4 regions of the Streptomyces sp. NPDC058246 genome follow, and region 3 is predicted to be linked to each of the others. Evidence: riboswitches for the same ligand, from Rfam matches in the RefSeq annotation. Region 3 holds a riboswitch; each other region holds the start of a gene.

Evidence for each region. Region 3 has a riboswitch for cyclic di-AMP ahead of ACFVXA_RS23845 (peptidoglycan DD-metalloendopeptidase family protein). Riboswitches for the same ligand answer to the same signal wherever they lie in the genome.
Region 1: another riboswitch for cyclic di-AMP. It lies ahead of ACFVXA_RS10305 (M23 family metallopeptidase); the one in region 3 lies ahead of ACFVXA_RS23845 (peptidoglycan DD-metalloendopeptidase family protein).
Region 2: another riboswitch for cyclic di-AMP. It lies ahead of ACFVXA_RS03235 (transglycosylase SLT domain-containing protein); the one in region 3 lies ahead of ACFVXA_RS23845 (peptidoglycan DD-metalloendopeptidase family protein).
Region 4: another riboswitch for cyclic di-AMP. It lies ahead of ACFVXA_RS16850 (M23 family metallopeptidase); the one in region 3 lies ahead of ACFVXA_RS23845 (peptidoglycan DD-metalloendopeptidase family protein).

What each region holds. Positions count from the first base shown of each region.
Region 1 covers NZ_JBHVWZ010000005.1:269,722-275,240, forward strand. The annotation lists gene ACFVXA_RS10290 (GNAT family N-acetyltransferase) at 1-2,187, opposite strand, end outside; gene ACFVXA_RS10295 (HPr family phosphocarrier protein) at 2,422-2,703, shown strand; gene ACFVXA_RS10300 (GntR family transcriptional regulator) at 2,874-3,569, opposite strand; gene ACFVXA_RS10305 (M23 family metallopeptidase) at 3,766-4,530, opposite strand; cyclic di-AMP (ydaO/yuaA leader) riboswitch at 4,543-4,703, opposite strand; gene ACFVXA_RS10310 (M16 family metallopeptidase) at 4,951-5,519, opposite strand, start outside.
Region 2 covers NZ_JBHVWZ010000002.1:161,422-166,940, forward strand. The annotation lists gene ACFVXA_RS03225 (FAD-dependent oxidoreductase) at 1-1,224, shown strand, start outside; gene ACFVXA_RS03230 (HAD family hydrolase) at 1,514-2,413, shown strand; gene ACFVXA_RS03235 (transglycosylase SLT domain-containing protein) at 2,407-3,150, opposite strand; cyclic di-AMP (ydaO/yuaA leader) riboswitch at 3,154-3,316, opposite strand; gene ACFVXA_RS03240 (CocE/NonD family hydrolase) at 3,768-5,519, opposite strand, start outside.
Region 3 covers NZ_JBHVWZ010000016.1:177,884-183,402, forward strand. The annotation lists gene dxs (1-deoxy-D-xylulose-5-phosphate synthase) at 1-418, shown strand, start outside; gene ACFVXA_RS23825 (aspartate aminotransferase family protein) at 415-1,815, shown strand; gene ACFVXA_RS23830 (helix-turn-helix domain-containing protein) at 1,918-2,571, shown strand; gene ACFVXA_RS23835 (DUF6126 family protein) at 2,604-2,720, shown strand; gene ACFVXA_RS23840 (tyrosine-protein phosphatase) at 2,736-3,533, opposite strand; cyclic di-AMP (ydaO/yuaA leader) riboswitch at 4,242-4,398, shown strand; gene ACFVXA_RS23845 (peptidoglycan DD-metalloendopeptidase family protein) at 4,403-5,323, shown strand.
Region 4 covers NZ_JBHVWZ010000009.1:288,620-294,138, forward strand. The annotation lists gene ACFVXA_RS16845 (PP2C family protein-serine/threonine phosphatase) at 1-529, shown strand, start outside; cyclic di-AMP (ydaO/yuaA leader) riboswitch at 763-919, shown strand; gene ACFVXA_RS16850 (M23 family metallopeptidase) at 931-1,968, shown strand; gene ACFVXA_RS16855 (aldo/keto reductase) at 2,175-3,119, shown strand; gene ACFVXA_RS16860 (PrsW family intramembrane metalloprotease) at 3,172-4,503, opposite strand; gene trmB (tRNA (guanosine(46)-N7)-methyltransferase TrmB) at 4,599-5,495, opposite strand.

The DNA.
Region 1 (5,519 bases), on a different contig from region 3:
CAGCCCCTCCCCCCGTACGAGCAGCCCGTCGATCAGCCCGGCAGCCCCCTTCTCATCGATGTCCTCATACTCCGGCACCCTCCCGGGTTCCCCGGCATCGCGCCGCCACTGGGCGTACTTCACGGCTTGCGAGAGGGCCCGGACGGCACGCTCCGCGGCGGGGTAGGCGGGGATGAGGCGGGGGTCGGACTCCGGGTCGCCGCTTGCCGCGGTGGGCAGGCCTTCCGCAGGGCGACGGGGGGCACCCCGCTCGGGCGAGGCCGAGAGTGGGGAAGGGCGGGCGCCGCCTGCAGTGCCGGGTGCCTTCGGGCCGGCCTGTGGTGCGGTGACGGCGGCAGCGGACAGAGCCTCGGCAAGCCCGCCGAGCTCGACGTGGACCACGAGCACCGGCTTCGCCGGAAACGCCGTGGCGGCAGAGCGGAGAGCCTGGGCCAGCGCCTCGTCGGCCGCCGACGTCTCCCCCACCGCCGGAATGGCGGTCACCACCACAGCGTCACACCCCCCGTCGGCGAGGGCTTCCGACAGCGCCTGCCGGAAGTCCTCCGCCGACGCCCCCGTGGTCAGATCCGACGGAGGAAGCGGCCGGAGCCCTTCGGCAAGACACGCGTCGTACGTGAGCAACCCCAGCGACTCGGAGTTCCCGAGGATCGCGACCCGGGGCCCGAGGGGAAGCGGCTGGCGCGCCAGCAGCAGTCCCGTGTCGACGAGCTCGGTGATCGTGTCCACCCGAATCACCCCGGCCTGCCGCAGCAGCGCCGACACGGTGGCGTGCGGCAACCGGGTGGCCCGCACGGCATGTCCCTGGGGAGCCGCGCCACCGTGCCGCGCCCCCTGCACCACGACCAGCGGCTTCGCCGCCGCCGTCCGCCGCGCGAGGCGGGTGAACTTGCGGGGGTTGCCGATGGATTCGAGGTACATCAGGGCGACGTCGGTGTCCGGGTCGTCGTACCAGTACTGAAGTACGTCATTGCCCGAGACGTCCGCCCGGTTGCCGGAGGAGACGAAGGTCGACACGCCGGTCACGCCCGTGACACCGCCGCCGCGCCGGTGCAGTCGGGAGAGCAGCGCGATGCCGATGGCACCGGACTGGGCGAACAGGCCGATCCGGCCGGGGCGCGGCATCTCGGGCGCGAGCGAGGCGTTGAGGCGCACATCGGGGGACGTGTTGATGACCCCGAAGGCGTTCGGCCCGATGATGCGCATCCCGTACGTACGCGCCTGGCGGACCAGTTCGCGCTGGCGCTCGCGCCCGTCGGGCCCACTCTCGGCGTACCCGGCGGAGACGACCACCAGCCCCTGCACCCCGTGCTCACCGCACTCCGCGACGACCTCCGGGACGTACGGCGCGGGCACGGCGACGACGGCGAGGTCGACGGGCTCGGAGATCTCGCGGATGGAGCGGTGTGCCGGGACGCCGTCGAGCTCCTTCTCCTCCAGCGCCTTGTTCACCGCGTACAGACGGCCGGTGAATCCGCCGTCCCGGAGGTTGGTGAGGACGCTGCGACCGACCCCGCCCGGGGTGCGGCCCGCACCGATGACGGCGACCGAGCGGGGCGCGAGCAGCCGGTGCACGGACCGGGCCTCGGCGCGCTGTTCCCGCGCGCGCTGCACGGCGAGCGACCGGTCGGTGGGTTCGAGGTCGAACTCCAGGCGTACGACACCGTCCTCGAAGTGCCGCTTCTGCTGGTACCCGGCGTCCGTGAACACCTTGATCATCTTGGTGTTGGCGGGCAGCACCTCGGCGGCGAAGCGGCGGATGCCGCGCTCGCGGGCCACGGCCGCGATGTGTTCGAGGAGGGCGGAGGCGACACCGCGCCCCTGGTGCGCGTCCTGCACGAGGAAAGCGACCTCGGCCTCGTCGGCGGGAGCGGACGCGGGCAGGCCGTCGGCATTAATGCGGTCATAGCGTACGGTGGCGATGAACTCGCCGCCCACCGTGGCCGCGAGACCCACCCGGTCCACAAAGTCGTGGTGCGTGAAGCGGTGGACGTCCTTGGCGGACAGTCGCGGGTAGGGCGCGAAGAAGCGGTAGTACTTCGACTCGTCCGATACCTGCTCGTAGAAGCTGACCAGGCGCTCGGCGTCATCAACGGTGATGGGCCTGATGCGTGCGGTCCCGCCGTCGCGCAGCACCACGTCGGCTTCCCAGTGGGCGGGGTACTCGTGCCGGTCCGACGAGGTCTGCATGGGCCCCAGAGTACGGCTCGCGTCCGACAACGGCGCGAGGCAGTCTGTGGGGGACGGAGGTCGGATCGAGGCCGCGATCCGACACCACTCGGGACGGAACGCGGGGACCCTTCCGGATCTTGAGGGAACGCAAGCAGCCTTCTGGATCGGGACGGGACCCACGGCCGCTCCGGGCACGCTTCACGATATGGGACACTGGTCTAGACAACCCTGAACACTGAAGGGCAGCATCACATGGCTGAGCGCCGCGTCAACGTCGGCTGGGCTGAGGGCCTCCACGCCCGCCCCGCCTCCATCTTCGTCCGGGCCGCCACGGCCTCCGGCATCCCCGTGACGATCGCCAAGGCCGACGGCAACCCCGTCAACGCGGCCTCCATGCTCGCGGTCCTCGGCCTGGGCGCCCAGGGCGGCGAGGAGATCGTCCTCGCCTCCGACGCCGAGGGTGCGGACGCCGCCCTCGACCGTCTGGCCAAGCTGGTCTCCGAGGGGCTCGAGGAGCTTCCCGAGACCGTCTGAGCAACGCCTCCGTAGCGGTGCCTTCGCCCCCAGGGCGTCACCCAGCACACATTTCGGAGACATATCGAAGGGCTCGCCCGAAAACATCGGGCGGGCCCTTTGCTTTTCCGGATTGCGGGCAGCAGAAATAATCCCCCGCGAATTACTTCTCTTTGTATACGGCCCTCGTGTTAATGCCGCAGGCCCGTCATGTTTACGGGATGTTGCGAACTCCTCACACGTTCCGGTCGATCTCCGCCGCCGGGAAAGCGGAGCCGGTGGGCGGCCGTGGCGCGCTCGGTGTGCAGCGCCGTGATCGCCCGGGCCCGCTCGCTGTCCCCGCGCGCGACGGCGTCCACGATGCCGCCGTGCTCGGCCCAGGACTCCGCGGGGTTGGCCGGCGCCTCGACCGCGTACATCCAGGCGATCTTGTGCCGCAGCTGGGCGAGCGTGGAGGTCAGCGCGGAGCTTCCGGAGGCCTGCGCGAGGGTCTCGTGGAACCAGCCGCCCAGCGAACGCAGATCCTCGCTGTGCCCCCTCCTGGCCCGCTCCTGACCCAGCCTGACCAGGCCTCGGAGCACCTTGAGGTGGGCCTCGGTGCGGCGCTGTGCGGCCCGCGCCGCGCCCAGCGGCTCAAGGAGCATGCGCATCTCCAGCAGGTCGGAGGCCTCCTGCTCGGTGGGCTCCGCGACGCACGCGCCCGCGTGCCGACGGGTGACCACGAAGCCCTCGGCCTCCAGGGTGCGCAGGGCCTCGCGCACGGGGACGCGCGAGACGCCGTAGCGGCGGGCGAGCAGTTCCTCGGTGAGCCGGCCGCCTCGCTCGTAGACCCCCGCGACGATGTCGTCACGGATCGCCGTGCATACCGAGTGCGCCGGAATACGCATGACCGGACCTCCGCTTTAATCCCCGTGAAACGCCGTCGATTGACGCTTGTTCAGTGACTCTATTGCAGAAAGCCTGAATTTCCGATGGCGGGCCGGAATCCATGGATATTTTTTGGACAGGCGGCCGCGTGAAACGACGATGCCCCGGCTGGCTGAGCCGGGGCATCGGAAGGCCGAAGAAGAGGTGACGCGCTCGTCAGACGTTCACACCGTGCGAGCGGAGGTAGGCGACGGGGTCGATGTCCGAGCCGTACTCCGGGGTCGTGCGGGCCTCGAAGTGGAGGTGCGGCCCGGTGGTGTTGCCGGTGGCCCCGGAGAGGCCTATCTGCCCGCCCGGGGTGACCGTCTGGCCCACGGAGACACCGATGGACGACAGGTGGCCGTACATGGTGTACGTGCCGTCGTGCATCTTGATCACTACTTGATTGCCATAGGCCCCGCCCCAACCGGCCGTGACGACAGTGCCGGAGCCGACGGCGTGCACCGGGGTGCCCGACGCGGCGTGGAAGTCGACGCCGGTGTGGCTGCCGGAGGACCAGAGGCTGCCGCCGGCCTTGTAGCCGGTGGAGATGTACGAACCGGTGATCGGCAGGACGAAGGAGTTGAGGCGCTTGCGCTCGGCCGCGCGGGCGGCGCGTTCCTTGGCCTCACGCGCCTGCTCGGCCTTCTTCGCGGCCTGCTTCCGGGCGGCCTCCTCGGCCTTCTTCTGCGCCGCAGCCTCGTCGGCGGCGTACTGCTGGGCGGCGGCCTGCGCGTCGATCTTCTCGGCGATGGTGTCGCCGATGGTGATCACGGGTGTGAGGCCGGTCTGCTCGACGGAGGGCTCCGCGGCGAGGGCCGGGGACGCGAGGGTTCCGATGACACCGGTGGTGGCGAGCGCGGCGACGCCGACGGCGTTGGCGGTCGTGCGCTGTGCGCGGCCCGGTCGACGATGCTTCCCGGTGCCACAGATGAACGCCATGTAGGGGCTGATCCTTTCCTTCCCTCTCGCCTACCGGGTTAGCTGACGGGTTCGGAGCAGGAAGGTCTCCTACGGACCCCTCCAAGGGAGGGCGTCCGATTCACCCCAGGGACTGCGTATGGGTCCCCGGCTCCCCTGGCTCGCGCCGTACGGGGACTCGGCGATGACTGTCCGGTGCCGCGGGCGCGGCGCACTGCGTGACGAACAGCCGGACCGACGCTAAACGGGACATCTTTCAATCGACAAACGGATCACGGCTTTTGTAGCGCATGCCACAGGGCAGACAGGCAACCTCCCTACCAATACGGACACCTTGGGGACGAAGTCCGCGATGAGGGGACGAAGTCCGGGCAAACGGAGACCCAGGTGACGCTTCGGTCACCTGGGTCCTCGGGTGGCCCCTCGTGGAGCCGGGCCGCGCTACTCGGCCCGTACGACGGTCACTTCACCGATTCCGAGGGCCTTGACCGGCTCCTCGATCTGCGCGGCGTCACCCACCAGGACGGTCACCAGACGGTCGACCGGGAAGGCGTTCACGGCGGCCGCGGTGGCCTCCACGGTGCCGGTCGCGGCGAGCTGCTGGTACAGCGTCGCCTGGTAGTCGTCCGGCAGGTACTGCTCGACCTGGTCGGCGAGCGTGCTCGCGACGGCCGCGGCGGTCTCGAACTTGAGGGGTGCCACACCCACCAGGTTCTGTACGGCGACGTCGCGCTCGGCGTCCGTCAGGCCCTCGGCGGCGAGGGTGCGCAGCACCTTCCACAGGTCGTCGAGCGCCGGGCCGGTGTTCGGGGTGTCCACGGAGCCGCTGATGGCGAGCATCGCGATGCCGGTGCCGTCCGGCGCGGCGCGCAGGACCTGGCCGAACGCCCGCACTCCGTAGGTGTAGCCCTTCTCCTCGCGCAGGACGCGGTCCAGGCGCGAGGTGAGGGTGCCGCCGAGGCAGTACGTGCCGAGCACCTGGGCGGGCCACACGCGGTCGTGCCGGTCGG
Region 2 (5,519 bases), on a different contig from region 3:
GTCATCGGTGCCGGGCCATTCGGCCTGTCCACCGCCGCCCATCTGCGGGCGCGTGGTGTCCCGGTGCGTGTCTTCGGCGAGCCCATGGTGAGCTGGCGCGATCACATGCCCGAGGGCATGATTCTCAAGTCGACCCCGGCCGCCTCCAGTATCGACGCCCCGCAGGCGGGGCACACGCTCCTCGACTACTGCGACGCGGCGGGGATACCGCGGCTGGTCACGGATGAGGACATCATCCCGATCGAGACGTTCATCGCGTACGGGGAGTGGTTCCAGCAGAAGCTGGTGCCCGAGCTGGAGCGGGTGCGGGTCGTCTCGGTCGACCGCAAGGGCGGCCGTGGCGCCTCCAGCGCCTCTGGCGGCTCTGGCGGCTTCGAGGGGTTTGAACTCAAGCTGGACTCGGGGGAGTTGTTCACCGCGCGGGCGGTGGTGGTGGCCACCGGGCTGTCCGGGTTCGCCCACCTGCCTCCCGAGCTCGCGGGTGCGGCAGCCGACGGACCCACCCCCACGGGGCCGGTCTCCCACAGCTCCCAGAACCATGACCTGACCCGGTTCTCCGGGAAAGAACTGATCGTCGTCGGAGCGGGGCAGTCGGCGCTGGAGACGGCGGCGCTCGCGGCGGAGGCGGGTGCCCAGGTGCGGGTGGTGTCCCGCGGCAAGGGTGCCGTCGCCTTCGGCGCCGCCCCGTGGCAGCAGCCGAAGCTGCGCCCCGAGTCGCCCTTCGGGCGCGCCTGGTCCCTGTGGGCGCTCAGCTACTACCCGCAGCCTTACCGCTACCTGCCCGCCCAAGCCCGGCACTACCTGGTCCGCCGGGTGCTCGGTCCGCTCGGTGCCTGGTGGCTGCGCGACCGGTTCGAGGGCAAGGTCACCGTTCGCGAGATCGACCGGATCGTCGGCGCCGGGGCCCCGGAGGGCAGCCCCGTCCTCTCCGTCCGGACCCACGGCGGCCGGGTCGAGGAGCTCTCCGCCGACCACGTCATAGCCGCCACCGGCTATCGCGTCGACCTCGCCGCGATGGACTTCCTCGGGCATGAGCTGCGCACCGAGCTTGCGGTCAGCCGGGGTACGCCGAAACTCGGCGCGGGCTATCGGTCCTCCGTGCCCGGGCTGTACTTCACGGGGCTGCCCGCGGCGGCCTCGTACGGGCCGGTGATGCGGTTCGTGTGCGGGACGGAGTTCGCCTCACCGCGGTTGGCGAAGCACTTGGTCGCCGCGCACAGGTGAGGTGGGGCCAGGGGGCGCCCTTTGCGATGCGGGTGCGCCCCCTGATCTCCGGTCAGCGCCCCGGCCGTCGGCCGTCCTTGGGAGTCAGGACTCCTTGGAGAGGGTCCAGGCGCCCGAGCTTCTCGGTGGGGCGTCACGCCCAAAACCGCTCCGGGTAAGTCGGTATGGGTCGAAGTGGATGCCGTACGGCCGCTGCCGCCCGTGCGGTGAACGGCGTTGCGGACGGGATACCGGACGTCGTCCGGTTCACGCCGGGCCGATGAGGCGTTCGATCCGTATTCTTCGGATCATGGCCGCTCCGACTGCATATTCACTCATCGCCACTGACCTGGACGGAACGCTGCTGCGCGGCGACGACACACTCTCCGACCGGTCGCGCGCCGCGCTGGCGAGAGCCACGGCCGAGGGAGCCCGGCATCTGGTGGTGACGGGACGGCCGGCGCCGAGGGTCCGGCCGCTCCTCGACGAACTCGGCGGCGAGGGACTGGCGGTGTGCGGGCAGGGGGCGCAGTTGTACGACGCCGGGGCGCACCGTCTGCTGTGGTCGGTGACCCTGGACAGGGAGCTGGCGGAGACCGCGCTCGGCAAGATCGAGGCGGAGGTCGGGATGCTCTACGCGGCGGTCGACCAGGACGGCGTGGACGGCCTGACGCTGATCGAGCCGGGGTATGTGATGCCGCACCCGACGCTTCCGGCGGTACGGGTGCGGCGGCGCGACGACCTCTGGACGGAGCCGATCAGCAAGGTGTTGCTGCGTCACCCGTCCTTGTCCGACGACGAGTTGGCGGCGGCGGCGCGGGGAGTGGTCGGTTCGCTGGCGACGGTCACCATGTCGGGGCCGGGCACCGTCGAACTCCAGCCATGTGGCGTGACCAAGGCGACGGGGCTCGCCCTGGCCGCGGAGTACCTCGGGCTCAGCCCCGCCGCCACCCTCGCCTTCGGTGACATGCCCAACGACATCCCCATGTTCGACTGGGCCGCCCGCGGTGTCGCCATGGCCAACGCCCACCCCGAACTCAAGGCGGTGGCCGACGAGGTGACTTTGTCCAACGAGGAGGACGGAATCGCGGTCGTGCTCGAGCGCCTCTTCGGAGCCCGGGCGATGGGCCAGGAGACGGTCCAGGAGACGGCCCGGCCGAAAGCCTGGGAGAAGGCCCGGGCGACGGCCGGGGGGAACGTGTCTCAGTAGGCGCCGTTGACGTTGTCGATCGAGCCGTACTTCGCCGCCGCGTAGTTGCAGGCGGCCGTGATGTTCGCGACCGGGTCGTAGGGGTCCATCGCGGTGCCGGCGACGTGGTAGGCGGCGAAGGTCGGGTCGATGACCTGGAGGAGACCCTTGGACGGGATACCGGCGGCGGCGTTGGAGTCCCAGTTGTTGATGGCCCGGGGGTTGCCCGACGACTCGCGCATGACGTTGCGGTGGATGCCGTTGTAGGTGCCCGGTATGCCCGCCTTGGCCATGATGTCCAGGGACTGCCTGATCCAGCCGTCGAGGTTGTTGGCGTACGTCTTGGCGGAGGCCTGGGTGGCCGTGGTCGCGTTCGTCGTCTTGCTCGCCACGGTCGACTTGAGGGTCTTCGTGCCCACCGTCAGTGTCAGGCCCGGGCGGAGCAGTGCCGGGTTGCTGCCGATGACCGCTCTGTTCGCCTCGTACAGCTTCTTCCAGCCGCCGCTCGTGGGGTTCTTCTGGGCGATCTTGGTCAGGGTGTCGCCCGCGACCACCTTGTAGGTGATGAGCTGGACGTCGGGGATCGTGGCCGTGGCGGTCTTCGCGACCTGTGCCGGCGCCTGTGTGGGCTGAGCGGCGTGCGCGCCGGTGGCGCTCACGAGCGGAAGTGCGAGCGCGACTCCGCTCGTGCCTGCGGCGACCATGCCGCGGGTGAGAGGGCTGGTTCTGGGGCGGCGGTGCTTGCCTCGTGCGGGCATGACGTATTTCCTCTCCGGCGCCTGCGAGGTGAGCTGTCGGGTTCGGGCGGGAGGTGCCCGGCCGCGCTGGGGGGCGCGGCTTCACCCCAAGCCGTTCCGGTGTCCCGGGACGGCGGCTTACCTGGGTCCCCCGCTCCTGCCGTGCGTGCATGGGTGGGTGGGTTTCCGGGCGGCGGCAGGATTCGGCGATCCGCTCGGATCGGGGCGAACGTATGCGAGAGCACATGTCGGGAACAAGGTCTGATTTCGCGGCGAAGATCGCTTTCGCCTGCATAAGGGCAGGGTAAAAGGTCCGTTTGTGCCGGAATTCGATCCTCAACTTGCCTTTAGCAAAGGGGGAGTCGATGGGGGTGCTGAAAAGCCCTACTTATTCCCGGCGTGACCCAATTCACGCGACCAAGCCCAATCAAAGCGGCGAGTCGGCCAATTCGGGCATTACGGTTCGAGCCTTCGGGCGGTTCCCCGGCTCCCGGCTGGCTCCCGGCTGGCTCCCAGCCGGCGCCCAGTCGACCCCGGGCAGGTCTATCGGGTGCCCAGTCGGCCCCGGATGCGTCCTGGCCGGCTCCCGGTCGGCCCCCGGTAGGTCCTGGCCGGCGCCCAGTCGGCCCCAGCGGGTCCTAGCCCGCCGTCCGCCGGATCCTCTTCTCCCACGTCCGATGGAAGACCACCTCGCCGCCGTCCTTGCAGATCACCTCGTCGGAGGTGATGAAGTGCTCGGCGTCGCAGGTGATTTCGGATGTTGTCGTGATGTGCGCGTCCCAGGGCAGGTCGGGGCGGTGGAGGCGGATCGACCAGGTCGAGCGGGCGCGGGCCGAGAGGGGGTCCGACTCGTCGATCGTGTACGTCTCCTGGGCGTCCTCGGTGTATTCGAGGCCGTCGGGGTGCACGTGGGTGCCCCCGTAGCGCGGGTCGACGTCCAGGCGCCAGGTGCCGGCGGCCACGTCGCGGACGACCAGGCGTTCCGGTCGGGGTTCGTCCAGCGTCGCCGGGACGGCCACGCCGAGGGGTTCGGCCTCCTCCGGTTCCTCGAAGGTGAGGGTGGGCGTCGACTCCCGTGCCCTTACCGGGAGTTCGAGGCTGCTGGCCGTCGGGTCCAGCGTGAAGCCGGCCTCGGAGCCCGGCTGGGGCCAGATCCAGGGCCAGTACGCGGAGGAGACGGCGAGGCGGATGCGGTGGCCCGGCGGGAACGCGTACCCGATGGCGTTCAGATCGAAAACCACGTCCTCCGTAGTGCCCGGTTTCCAGGGAACCGCCTGGTCGCGGCCATGGCGTGCTGACAGGTTCAGGACACCTCGGGTGACGAGTGTGGAGGCTCCGCCGGGGGCCACGTCGCAGAGGCGGGCGATCACCTGGCCCCGCGGGACCGGCGACGTCAGCCGCAGACGGACCTGAGGTCGGCCCAACACCCAGGTTTCCTCAGGCACTTCGAATTCGAAGCACGCGGACCTCGCGTCCTCCTCCCGCTGGTCCGGCGGCAGATCCGCGTCGTTCCCGAAGGGGGTGAAGCGGCCCGCGTCCACCCCCGTGTGCTGCGGGGAACGGACCAGGACCGGCGCCCCCCGGAGCGCGTACGAGACGGGGTTCACGGCGGGCGAGGGCCAGCCGGGGTCGCCCACCCAGCGGCCCGGAAGCTCCGGGTACACCGTCGCCGGGGGATGCGCGTCCATCACGTACGAGCGGAGGACGGGGGTGGACAGGGCTCCTGTGTCGATGCCCTTCAGGTGGTGGTCCCACCAGCGCAGGGTCTCCTGGAGGAAGCCGATCGCCGGGCCGGGCGGCAGGCCCCGGTCGGGGTACTGGTGAGACCAGGGGCCGATCAGGCCTCGTACCCGATCGGAGGGCAGGTTCTCGACCAGGCGCAGCACGGTGTCCCGGTACGGGTCGTGCCAGCCGCCGACCGCGAGGACCGCCGCCCGGATCGCGCCGTAGTCCTCGCAGACGCTGCCGTGCCGCCAGTACGCGTCCCGGGTCTGGTGGGAGAGCCAGGTGTGGACGTACGGGGCCACGGCCTCCAGGCGTTTCACCCACAGGTCGCGCCACATCACCTGGCCCACGTGCACCGGGTCCGGCGGGCGGGAGACGAAGGCGAGCATGGTGGCCGCCCAGGCGTGCATGTCGACGGCGAGGACGGAACCTCCCATGTAGTGCACGTCGTTGTCGTAGCGGTCGTCCGTCGAGCAGACCGTGACGATCGCCTTGAGCGGCTCGGGCGCGAGGGCCGCGATCTGGAGGGAGTTGAAGCCGCCCCAGGAGATGCCGAACATGCCGACCTTGCCGGTGCACCAGGGCTGGGACGCGAGCCAGTTGACGACCTCCACCCCGTCGGCCAGCTCCACCGCCGAGTACTCGTCGGTCGGCATGCCCTCCGA
Region 3 (5,519 bases):
GGCCGTCGGTGTCATGGCGCCCGTCTGCCTCCAGGTGGCCGAGCTGCTCGAAGCCCGCGGCATCGGCTGCACCGTCGTCGATCCGCGCTGGGTCAAACCCGTCGACCCCGCGCTGCCCGGCCTCGCCGCCGAGCACCGGCTCGTCGCCGTCGTCGAGGACAACAGCCGGGCGGCCGGCGTCGGCGCGGCGGTCGCGCTGGCGCTCGGAGACGCCGAAGTCGACGTGCCGGTAAGGAGGTTCGGCATCCCGGAGCAGTTCCTCGCACACGCCAAGCGCGGGGAGGTGCTGGCCGACATAGGTCTCACGCCCGTCGAGATCGCCGGGCGGATCAGTGCCGGCCTGGCCGTCAAGGACGAGCTGTCCAAGGTCGCGGACGAGCTGTCCATGGATGAGTTGTCCAAGGAGAAACAGGAATGAACGACCCTGCTCAGAAGCGGGAGTTCGACCTCGGCGCGCTGCTCGCCGAGCGCGGAGCCGAGCGCTACGAGCTGCACAACAAGTACCTGAACCACCAGCTCCCGCGCATGCTGCACACCATCGGCTTCGACAAGGTCTACGAGCGGGCCGAGGGCGCGCACTTCTGGGACGCGGACGGCAACGACTACCTGGACATGCTCGCCGGGTTCGGGGTGATGGGCCTGGGCCGCCATCACCCGGTCGTCCGCCAGGCGCTGCACGACGTCCTGGACGCCTCGCTCGCCGACCTCACCCGCTTCGACTGCCAGCCGCTGCCCGGACTCCTGGCGGAGAAGCTGCTCACCCACAGCCCGCACCTGGACCGGGTGTTCTTCGGCAACAGCGGAACGGAGGCCGTCGAGACCGCGCTGAAGTTCGCCCGGTACGCCACCGGCAGACCGCGGATCCTGTACTGCTCGCACGCCTTCCACGGGCTCACCACCGGCTCGCTCTCCGTGAACGGCGAGGACGGCTTCCGCGACGGCTTCGCCCCGCTGCTGCCCGACACCGCCGTTCCGCTCGGTGACCTGGACGCGCTGGCCCGGGAGCTGAAGAAAGGCGACGTCGCCGCGCTCATCGTCGAGCCCATTCAGGGCAAGGGCGTGCACGAGTCCCCGCCCGGCTATCTGCGCGGCGCCCAGGAGCTGCTCCACCGGCACAAGGCACTGCTCATCGCGGACGAGGTGCAGACCGGCCTCGGGCGGACCGGGGACTTCTACGCCTACCAGCACGAGGACGGTGTCGAGCCGGACCTGGTGTGCGTGGCGAAGGCGCTGTCCGGTGGCTATGTGCCGGTCGGCGCGACCCTCGGCAAGGACTGGATCTTCAAGAAGGTCTACTCGTCGATGGACAGGGTCCTCGTCCACTCGGCGAGCTTCGGCTCGAACGCCCAGGCCATGGCGGCGGGACTGGCCGTGCTCTCCGTGATGGACAGCGAGCAGATCGTGGCCCGCGCCCGGGCCACCGGAGAACAGCTGAAGTCCCGGCTCACGGCGCTCGTCGACAAGTACGAGCTGCTGAGTGACGTACGCGGCCGGGGCCTGATGATCGGGATCGAGTTCGGCCGTCCCAAGTCGCTCAAACTGCGCAGCCGCTGGACGATGCTGCAGGCCGCGCGCAAGGGCCTGTTCGCGCAGATGGTGGTCGTGCCTCTGCTGCAACGGCACCGCATCCTCACTCAGGTCTCCGGCGACCATCTGGAGGTGATCAAGCTGATCCCGCCGCTGGTCATCGGTGAGCCGGACGTCGACCGCTTCGTGGACGCCTTCACCGCCGTGATGGATGACGCGCACAGCGGGGGCGGGCTGATGTGGGACTTCGGGAAGACGCTGGTGAAGCAGGCGGTTGCCAACCGCTGAGTGGTAGGCGGATCCGGGGGCGGGCTCGCGACACGGGTCCGCCCTTTTGTCTCTCAGGCAAGAAATTTGCCCGACAGGCAACTGTGCGGCTCAATAGGAGGCATGAACACCGTTGAGCCGGGGGCGGCCGGTTCGGCGCCCGAGCCCGGGCCGGCCGAGGCACTGCCGTCCGTGGCTCCGCAACTGCGTGAGCTGCGACGCCGTGCCTCGCTGACCCTGGAGACCGCGGCCCGCGCCGCCGGCCTCTCGCCCGCGCATCTCTCGCGCCTTGAGACCGGTCAGCGTCAGCCTTCGCTGCCGATGCTGCTGGCACTCGCCCGTATCTACGGTACGACCGTCTCGGAACTGCTCGGTGAGACGGTCGCCGAGCGGGACGCGATCGTGCGCGGCGCCGACATGGAGCCGACCGCGGCGGGCGGCTGGACGTATGCGCAGGCCGGTGCCCCGGGCCGGGGTATGCAGGCCCTGCGGGTGCACGTCCCGCACGGCTCGCAGGGCGACATCGTGCGCGTGCACCCCGGTGAGGAGTGGCTGTACGTCCTTCGGGGGCGGCTGCGGCTGCGCCTCGGGGACTCCGCGCACGTGCTCACGCCGGGTGACAGCGCGCACTTCGACTCGCTCACCCCGCACCGCATCGCCGCCGCGGATCGTGACGGAGCCGAGCTCCTCTTCGTACACACCCTGCTGCAGAGCCCCACCGCCGCGCTGTGCCTCGGCCCGGCGACGGGGCACCCGACCTCGGGAGAGACATCATGACCGAACCCACGGAACCCGGCACGAGACGGTCCATGGAGGAGCGGTTCCCGCGCTCCCTGTGGGTCCGCCTGATCATCTACATCGCCGTCGGCCACCTCTTCGCGGCCTTCATCTTCCTGCTGTTCACGCTGGGCGGCCAGAATCACTAGACGCCCCCGCGGGGCTCAGTCCAGCAGGCGCTCGCGCAGCCGCTCCCGCAGCTCCGGCGTGATCCGCAGTGCCTGCTCCAGGTAGGCGTCGACGCCGCCCCAGGTCTCCTCGATCGTCTCGAAGGCCGCCGTCAGGTATTCGGCGCGCGCGTCGAACAGCGGACTGAGCAGCTCCATGGCCTCCGGGGAGTAGGCGGAGGCGGAGCTGCTGCTGCGGTGCACCTTGTAGCGGCGGTGCGCCGCGTTCGACTCCAGGTAGTCGGTCACGATCGCGTCGCGCTCGACGCCGAGGGCGAGGAGCGTCACGGCTATCGACAGGCCGGCGCGGTCCTTGCCCGCCGCGCAGTGCATCAGCGCGGGCACGCTGTCCTCGGCCAGGGCGTGCAGTACCTGGGAGTGCTCGGCCGTGCGCTCCTTGACGATCGTGCGGTACGAACCGATCATGCGGTTCGCCGCCTTGCCGTCCGAGAGGAGGGCGCGCAGCTGGTCGAGATCGCCGTCGCGGACCATCTTCCAGAACTCGGCGCCGTCGGCCGGGTCGGTCAGCGGAAGATTCACGTTCCGCACGCCCGGCAGCTCGACGTCCGGGCCCTCCAGCTTCTGGTCCGAGGCATTGCGGAAGTCGAAGACCGTGTGCAGGCCGAGGGAGGCGAGGAACGCCGCGTCCTCCTCGGTGGCGTGCGCCAGGTGGCCGCTGCGGAACAACTGCCCGAACCTCACGCGCCGGCCGTCCACGGTGGGCAGGCCGCCCACGTCCCGGAAATTGCGCACACCGGTCAGCTCGGGCTCGGTCGACGGGACCTGCTGCGTCACTGGGGCTCCTCCCCTTCGGCCGTCGGCGCTGCCGGGCTTCCCTCGGCGGCGCCGGCCGTTCGGCCGCTTGTCTACGGGTTGCGCTCTCGACGATACGACATGGGTACCTGGGGCAATGAGTTGTCCACAGGCGTGACATCTCCGAGGGGCAGCGGGCCGCGCTCGCCCGGCGGGCCGTGCGGTGCGGTACGTCCACGGCGACGAGATCGTCGTCCTCGCCCGGCTCCAGGGCCCAGCGGTTCGGCGAGCCGGTGGCACCGCTTCGGCTGCGCGGACTTGATCCGAAATAGGTGTACGAATCTCGCGAAACGGGCGAATTGCACCGCCCTGCGTTACTGCCATCGTGAGTTGCGGACGGGGTCGTGCGGGGATCTCGATGCGGCAGTTATCCGACTGTGTCGCATGTGACTGTTCTGTCCGAATTAATGCCTTCATTCCAACTGGCCCTGGAATAGAGCACCGTAGGTCGAGGTGCGTGAGGAGCGTCATATTCGTGACCATGCGTTGCGAACCCCTTTTGCCAATCCGCCCGAATTTCCGGGCCGGTTGAAAGGCCGGAAAGATCGTCGATCCACGGAGGGTGACGGGAATTCCGGCATGGATCAAGAAAGGCGCACGCACGAAAAAGCCACATGGTTGGCGAGATGCTCTCATCTCGCTTACGTTCTGCCTCAATCCGGACGGACGCCCAATCCTGCCGCCGCCCGGAATCCGCACTCACCCGCATTCGGCAGGAGCGGGGGACCCGCAGGTACCACGCCTGTTCCGGTCCCCGGAACGGCTAGGGGTATAGCCGCGCAATTGCGTGGCCGGACATCTCCAGTCCGCACCCGACAGCTCACCTCGCAGGCGCCGGAGAGGAATTCGTCATGCCCGCGAAGGGTAAGCACCGCCGTCCCAAGTCCCAGCGTTTCACCCGCTCGATCGCCGTGGCCGGAACCGGTGGCGCCGCGCTCGCGCTGCCGCTGATGGGAGCCACCGGCGCTCACGCCACGACCCCGACGGCCTCCGCCGCGCAGCAGGCCGGGAAGTCCGTGACCGCCTCCCCCGTCGCCGCGAAGAAGGCGGCCGGGACGAAGACCTACGCCGTGCGGGCCGGCGACTGGCTCGCGAAGATCGCCGACGAGCAGAACGTCAGCGGCGGCTGGAAGAAGCTCTACTCCGACAACCGCTCGGCCATCGGCAGCGACCCGTCGCTGATCCACCCGGGTCTCCGGCTGACGCTCGGCGAGAAGGCCGCGTCCGGCGGTGCCACCCGGTCGTCCGCGAAGACGACGACCTCGTCGGCCAAGACCACGACGTCGGACGCCAAGGCCGACACGGCCACCACGGCGGCCACCCCAGCCACGAAGGCCGCCAACACCGCGCCCACCAGCAACGCTTCCGGCTACACCCTGCCGGTCCAGGGCGCCACCGTCGGCACCGGCTACAAGGTGGCGGGCAGCATGTGGTCCAGCGGCTACCACACCGGCGTGGACTTCGTGGTCCCGACCGGCACCACGATCAAGGCCATCGCCGGGGGCACCGTCGTCTCGGCCGGCTGGGGCGGCGCGTACGGCAACCAGGTCGTCATCCAGCACGCCGACGGCCAGTACTCCCAGTACGCCCACATGTCCGCGCTCTCCGTCTCGGCGGGCCAGACCGTGACCGCCGGCCAGCAGATCGGCCTCTCCGGCGCGACCGGCAACGTCACCGGGCCGCACCTGCACTTCGAGGTCCGCACCACGCCGAACTACGGCTCGGACATCGACCCCGTCACGTACCTGCGCTCGCACGGTGTCGCCGTCTGACACCCCTGCTTTTCCCTGCCCTTGCCGGCAGTACTGTCTCCGAAGGCCGGACCCCACGATCCCCGGGGTCCGGCCTTCGGCCTGCCACTGTCAACTCCCCACGCGGACCAGGTACTTGCCCGCTCGACCGGAATCCCGCGCGCCACCAACACTGGCGTGTGGAGCTCCGTCGGGATCGCGGACTCCCCCGTGTAGC
Region 4 (5,519 bases), on a different contig from region 3:
CGTCGTCATCGGGGCGTTCCGGGAGGCGGCCGAGCAGGAAGCGACGCTGGAGGCGGTCGCACAGCGTCTGGAGCGGGCGCTGGCGCGCGAGGGCACCCGGCGCGAGGGCCTCGACGCCTTCGAGGGGTTCACCACGGCCGTACTCGCGGAGATCCCGCACGGGGACGAGGCCGTACGGATCGTCAACCGCGGCCATCCCCCGCCGCTGCTGCTGCACGCGGACGGCACGCTGGTCCCGCTCGCCGCCGAGGATCCCGCCCTGCCGCTCGGGATGGGCGAGTTGGGCAGCTGGCCCGACCGCGCGGTGGAGGCCGGGTTCCCGAAGGGGGCCACGCTGCTCCTGCACACCGACGGCCTGTCCGAGGCGCGCGACGAGCGCGGGGAGTTCTACGATCCCGCCGCGCGCCTCGCCGGGCGCCTGTTCCCCGGGCCCGACGCCCTGCTGGCCGCCCTCGCCCAGGAGGTCCGCCGGCACACGGGCGGCGGCACGACGGACGACATGGCGCTGCTGGCCGTACGGCGCCCTTGATCCTTGTCACCTGTGGTGATCGGACGGTGCCACTCCGCATAACAACTGACACACCATCAGCTGAATCGATGTTTATGAAGTGTGGTCAACTCGCCCGGTTTGAACCGATGGTGTCCCCAAAGTCCTGGCCAAAAGCGTTAACGATCAGTCCGAACAGCTTGGAATCCGGTACCCGGGTCTATTAACGTTCGATAACGCAGCGCGGTCGTCCCAGCCGTCACAAGAGGCGGCTCCGTGCGCACGCGCCGAATCCCGCAAGGGAGCCGGGGAACCACCAACTTGGGGTGAATCGAGCGTCTTTCACGGCGGAAAAGCCGTGGTTGACGCGCGTAGGAGACCTTCCTGCTCCGAACCCGTCAGCTAACCCGGTAGGCGAGAAGGAAGGAAAGGAGTGCGCCCACGTGGCGTCCAACCGGCCTGCCCAGCAAACCTCGTTCGCGCCGAACGACACCCAGCCCTTCGGCTACGCGTACGGCAACGACGAGGGCTCCTGGGAGGAATGGAACCCCTCTGAGGATTCCGTCCGTCCCGTTCGCGGCCGGCACCGTGTCAGCAAGCAGCGCGGTGGGGGACTCGCCCGCAGCTCCACGGTTCTCGGCGTCGGTGTCATAGCCGCCGTCGGCGCGGGTGGCATGGCCACCGCCGCGCCCGGCAAGCCGCCGGTGTCGATCTCGCTTCCCGACCTGTCATCGGTCACCGAGTCCGCCAAGTCCCTCATATCGGACGGCGGGTCCAGTACGCCCAAGGGCTCCGCCACCCCGCTCACCAGCGCCGGTCTGACCAGCGCCGACGCCGCGCAGGGGAGCGCCGACGCGGGCGAGGCGCTGCGGGCCCGCATCATGCAGCAGGCCGCGTCGCAGCAGGACCAGGTCGACAGCGCGGCCCAGCAGGCCGCCGAGGCCGCCGCCGCGAAGAAGGCCGTCGCGCTCGCCGCCCAGCAGCAGGACGACGCCGAGGCCAAGGCCGCCGCCGCCAAGACGAAGGCGGACGAGGCGGCCAAGAAGGCCGCCGAGGCCAAGCGCCTCGCCGAGCTCGCCAAGAGCTACTCGCTGCCCACCTCCTCGTACACGCTCACCTCCCGCTTCGGCGAGGCCGGCTCCATGTGGTCCTCCGGCTACCACACCGGCCTCGACTTCGCCGCGCCCACCGGCACGCTGATCAAGGCGATCCACAGCGCCACCGTCACGGAGGCGGGCTGGGCAGGCGCGTACGGCTACCGCACGATCCTCACCCTCGACGACGGTACGGAGCTGTGGTTCTGCCACCAGTCGTCGATCAGCGTCAGCGTGGGGCAGAAGGTCGCCACGGGAGACGTCATCGGGCGCGTGGGCGCGACCGGCAACGTGACCGGGCCGCACCTGCACCTGGAGGTCCACCCCGGCGGTGGCGACGCGATCGACCCGATGGCGTGGCTGCGCAGCAAGGGTCTGAACCCCTGACGGGTACGTCGTGACGCGTGCGCCTTGGTCGTACCTCCTGGCTGTACGTCCCGACGCGTGCGTTCGGACGCGTGTGTTCCGCTGATTCCCGGCGGTCCTGACGGCACCCCCCCGACGTCAGGGCTGCCGGTCAGGCGTGTGACATCAAGGCTGCCGGTCAGGCGCGTGTGGAATACATCCATCCGGTACGGATGTTGAATTCGAGCATGACTTCTCTGCGCAAGCTCGGCTCTTCCGACCTCGAGGTCTTCCCGCTCTCCCTCGGTGGCAACGTCTTCGGCTGGACCGCCGACGAGGCCCAGTCCTTCGCCGTACTCGACGCGTACGCGGCCGCCGGCGGCAACTTCGTCGACACCGCCGACTCGTACTCGGCGTGGATCGAGGGCAACAAGGGTGGCGAGTCCGAGACCGTCATCGGCAAGTGGGTCAAGGCGCGCGGCAACCGTTCCGATGTCGTGATCGCCACCAAGGTCAGCCAGCACCCCGACTATCCGGGGCTGTCCGGCGCCAACATCAAGGCCGCGGCCGAGGCGTCCCTGCGACGCCTGGACACCGACTACATCGACCTCTACTACACGCACTTCGACAAGCCCGAGGTGCCCGTCGAGGAGATCATCGGGGCGCTCGACGAGCTGGTGAAGGCGGGCAAGGTGCGGGAGATCGGCGCCTCCAACATCTCGGCCGAGCGGCTCCAGGAGTCCCTGGAGTTCTCCGACCGTGAGGGCCTCGCGCGCTATGTCGCCCTCCAGCCGCACTACAACCTGGTCTCGCGCGACACCTACGAAGGTCCTCTGCGGGACCTCGCTTCCCGCTCCGGCCTCGCGGCCATGCCGTACTTCGCCCTCGCGTCCGGTTTCCTCACCGGAAAGTACCGGCCGGGGACGACGGTGGACTCGGCGCGGGCCGAGGGGGCGGCGAAGCACCTCGAGACGGAGCGCGGTCAGAAGGTCCTCGCCGCCCTCGACGAGGTCGCCCAGGCCCACGACGCTCCGGTCGCCACGGTGGCCCTCGCCTGGCTGGCCGCCCAGCCGACGGTCGCGGCGCCCATCGCTTCCGCGAGGAATGTGGAGCAGCTCCCGGCGCTGCTCGGCGTGGCGGACCTGGTCCTGACGGACGCGGAGCTGACGAGCCTGACGAAGGCGTCGGCGTAACAGGCCCCAGATCGGGACGGGCAGGGCGGCGGGGGCGGCGGGGGGCGAAACGCTACGTCCGGTACGGGTTGTACGCGGGATACGGGACGGCCGCAGGCCCATAGGGCTGGCTGTATGCGTACCCGTACGCGGGCCACGGCGGCGGCACCGGAACCACGGGAACCGGAGCCGTCGCCCGCGCCGCATACGCCAGCGCCGGCCGCGCAACCTCCCGCCGCCGCCACAACTCGTCGAGCAACTCCCGCTCCCGTACGACGAAGTCGGCGCCCGCCCGCCCCCGCCGCCCCCGATGACGCAGAAACGCCAGCGAGGTGGCGTACGCCTCGTACTCGGCGACCGACCGCGCCGCCGCCTTCCCGAAGTGATGGCCGGCCCAGTCGCGCGCCAGCCGCCGCGCCCGCATCGAGCCGAGCACGTACGGCTCGGGCGCGGCCAGCCACCCGGCGACGGCGTACGGGGGCAGTTCGGAGCGCACGGTGCGCAGTTCACGCTGCCGGGTCCAGATGGCCAGCCAGGTCAGCAGCCCGAACGCGGGCACCATGAACGCGGCGTACACCGCGAAGAACCCGTACTCCCCGAAGCTCGACGAGCCGTTCCATGCGGAGTGCATGGCCATGGCGAGCAGCAGACCGCAGAGAGGGAGCAGGACGCGGCGCAGATGCTGGCGCTCGGCGGACAGCGCCGCGATGCCGAAGCCGATGCCGCTCAGGACGGTGAACAGTGGGTGCGCGAAGGGCGACATCACCACGCGCACGAAGAAGGTCGCGGCGGTGACGGAGGCGAGTCCGCGCTCGCCGCTGAGCTGGTCGGTGCCGAAGGCGGTGCCGAGGTAGAGGATGTTCTCGGTGAAGGCGAAGCCGGTGGCGGTGACCCCGGCTATGACGACCCCGTCGACGATCCCGGTGAAGTCCCGTCTGCGGAAGAGGAAGACCAGCAGCACGGCCGCCGCCTTCGCGGACTCCTCGACGATGGGCGCTATGACGGTCGCCCCGAGGGTGTCGGCGCTGGACGGGTCGGCGGTCGCGGTCGCTATCCATCTGGTCGCGAAGCTGTTGGCGACGATCGCGATGAGCGCGGCGGCGCAGGCGCCCCAGGCGAAGGCGAAGAGCAGGTTGCGCCAAGGGCCGGGCTCCACCCGGTCCAGCCAGCGGAACGCGGCTATGAGGAGCGGGACGGGGAACACGGCGAGGCCGAGGCCCACCAGAAAGCCCTCGGTGCCGGTCTGTTCGCGGACGAGGGCCAGGATCACGAGCCCGGAGAGCGCGAGCAGGGTGATCAGCGCGCCGTACCGCACCCACCGACGCTGCCACCAGTGCACGTGACGCCGCAACGCACCGCCGGCGGGGCCGCTGGGGTGCATCGGGTACGGGGGACAGGTGGCCACGGCATCGACCCTAACGAGGGAGGGGCACAGCCCGCGACGGTGCCTGGCCTCGCCGGGGGGATTCCCGAGAGACGTCGGAGAGTCCCGCGCGGGGTTCAGTCGTCGACGGATTCTGCGACGGATTCTTTGTCGGGGTGTTCGGTGAAGTGCTCGACGGATTGCTGGTCCGGGTGTCGTACGAGGTGGTCTACGCGCCGGAAGAGGAGGTCGTTCACCACATGACCCTTGTCCAGTCCCTGGCCCTCGAAACGGGTCAGCGGCCGGAAGCCGGGACGTGGCGCATAACCGCCGTCGGGCTGGGTGTTCTCGAAGTCCGGGTGTGCACTGAGCACTTCGAGCATCTGTTCGGCGTACGGCTCCCAGTCGGTCGCGCAGTGCACGAGGGCGCCCGGCTCGAGGCGGGTCGCGACGAGGCTGAGGAACTCCGGCTGGATCAGCCGCCGCTTGTGGTGCCGCTTCTTGGGCCAGGGATCGGGGAAGTACACGCGCAGGCCGCTCAGGGACTCCGGCGGGAGCATCTCGCGGAGCAGGATGATCGCGTCGCCGTTGCCGACCCGGATGTTGGACAGGCCGTTCCGGTCCGCGAGATTGAGCAGATTCCCCTGCCCCGGCGTGTGCACGTCGACGGCCAGAATGCCGGTCTCCGGGTCCTCGGCCGCCATCTGCGCGGTGGCCTCGCCCATTCCGAAGCCGATCTCCAGCACGACGGGCAGGTCGCCGCCGAACAACTCGGCCAGGTCGATCGTCCGCTGCCCGTCGATGTCCAGTCCCCACTTGGGCCACAGCCGCTGGAGCGCGTCCGCCTGCCCTGCCGTCACCCGGCTCCGGCGCGGCTGGAAACTTCGGATCCGCCGCTCGAAGTGCGAGCCCGCGGGGTCGGCCTTCGGGCCGGCGGGGAAACGGGGCTCACCCTTGGCACGGGTGTGACGCAGCGAGCCGTCCTCGTCGGAGGCGGGCCGGGCTTCTTCGCGGGAGACAAAGGACTCAGACACAGTGGGGTCGATTTTACGGGGTGG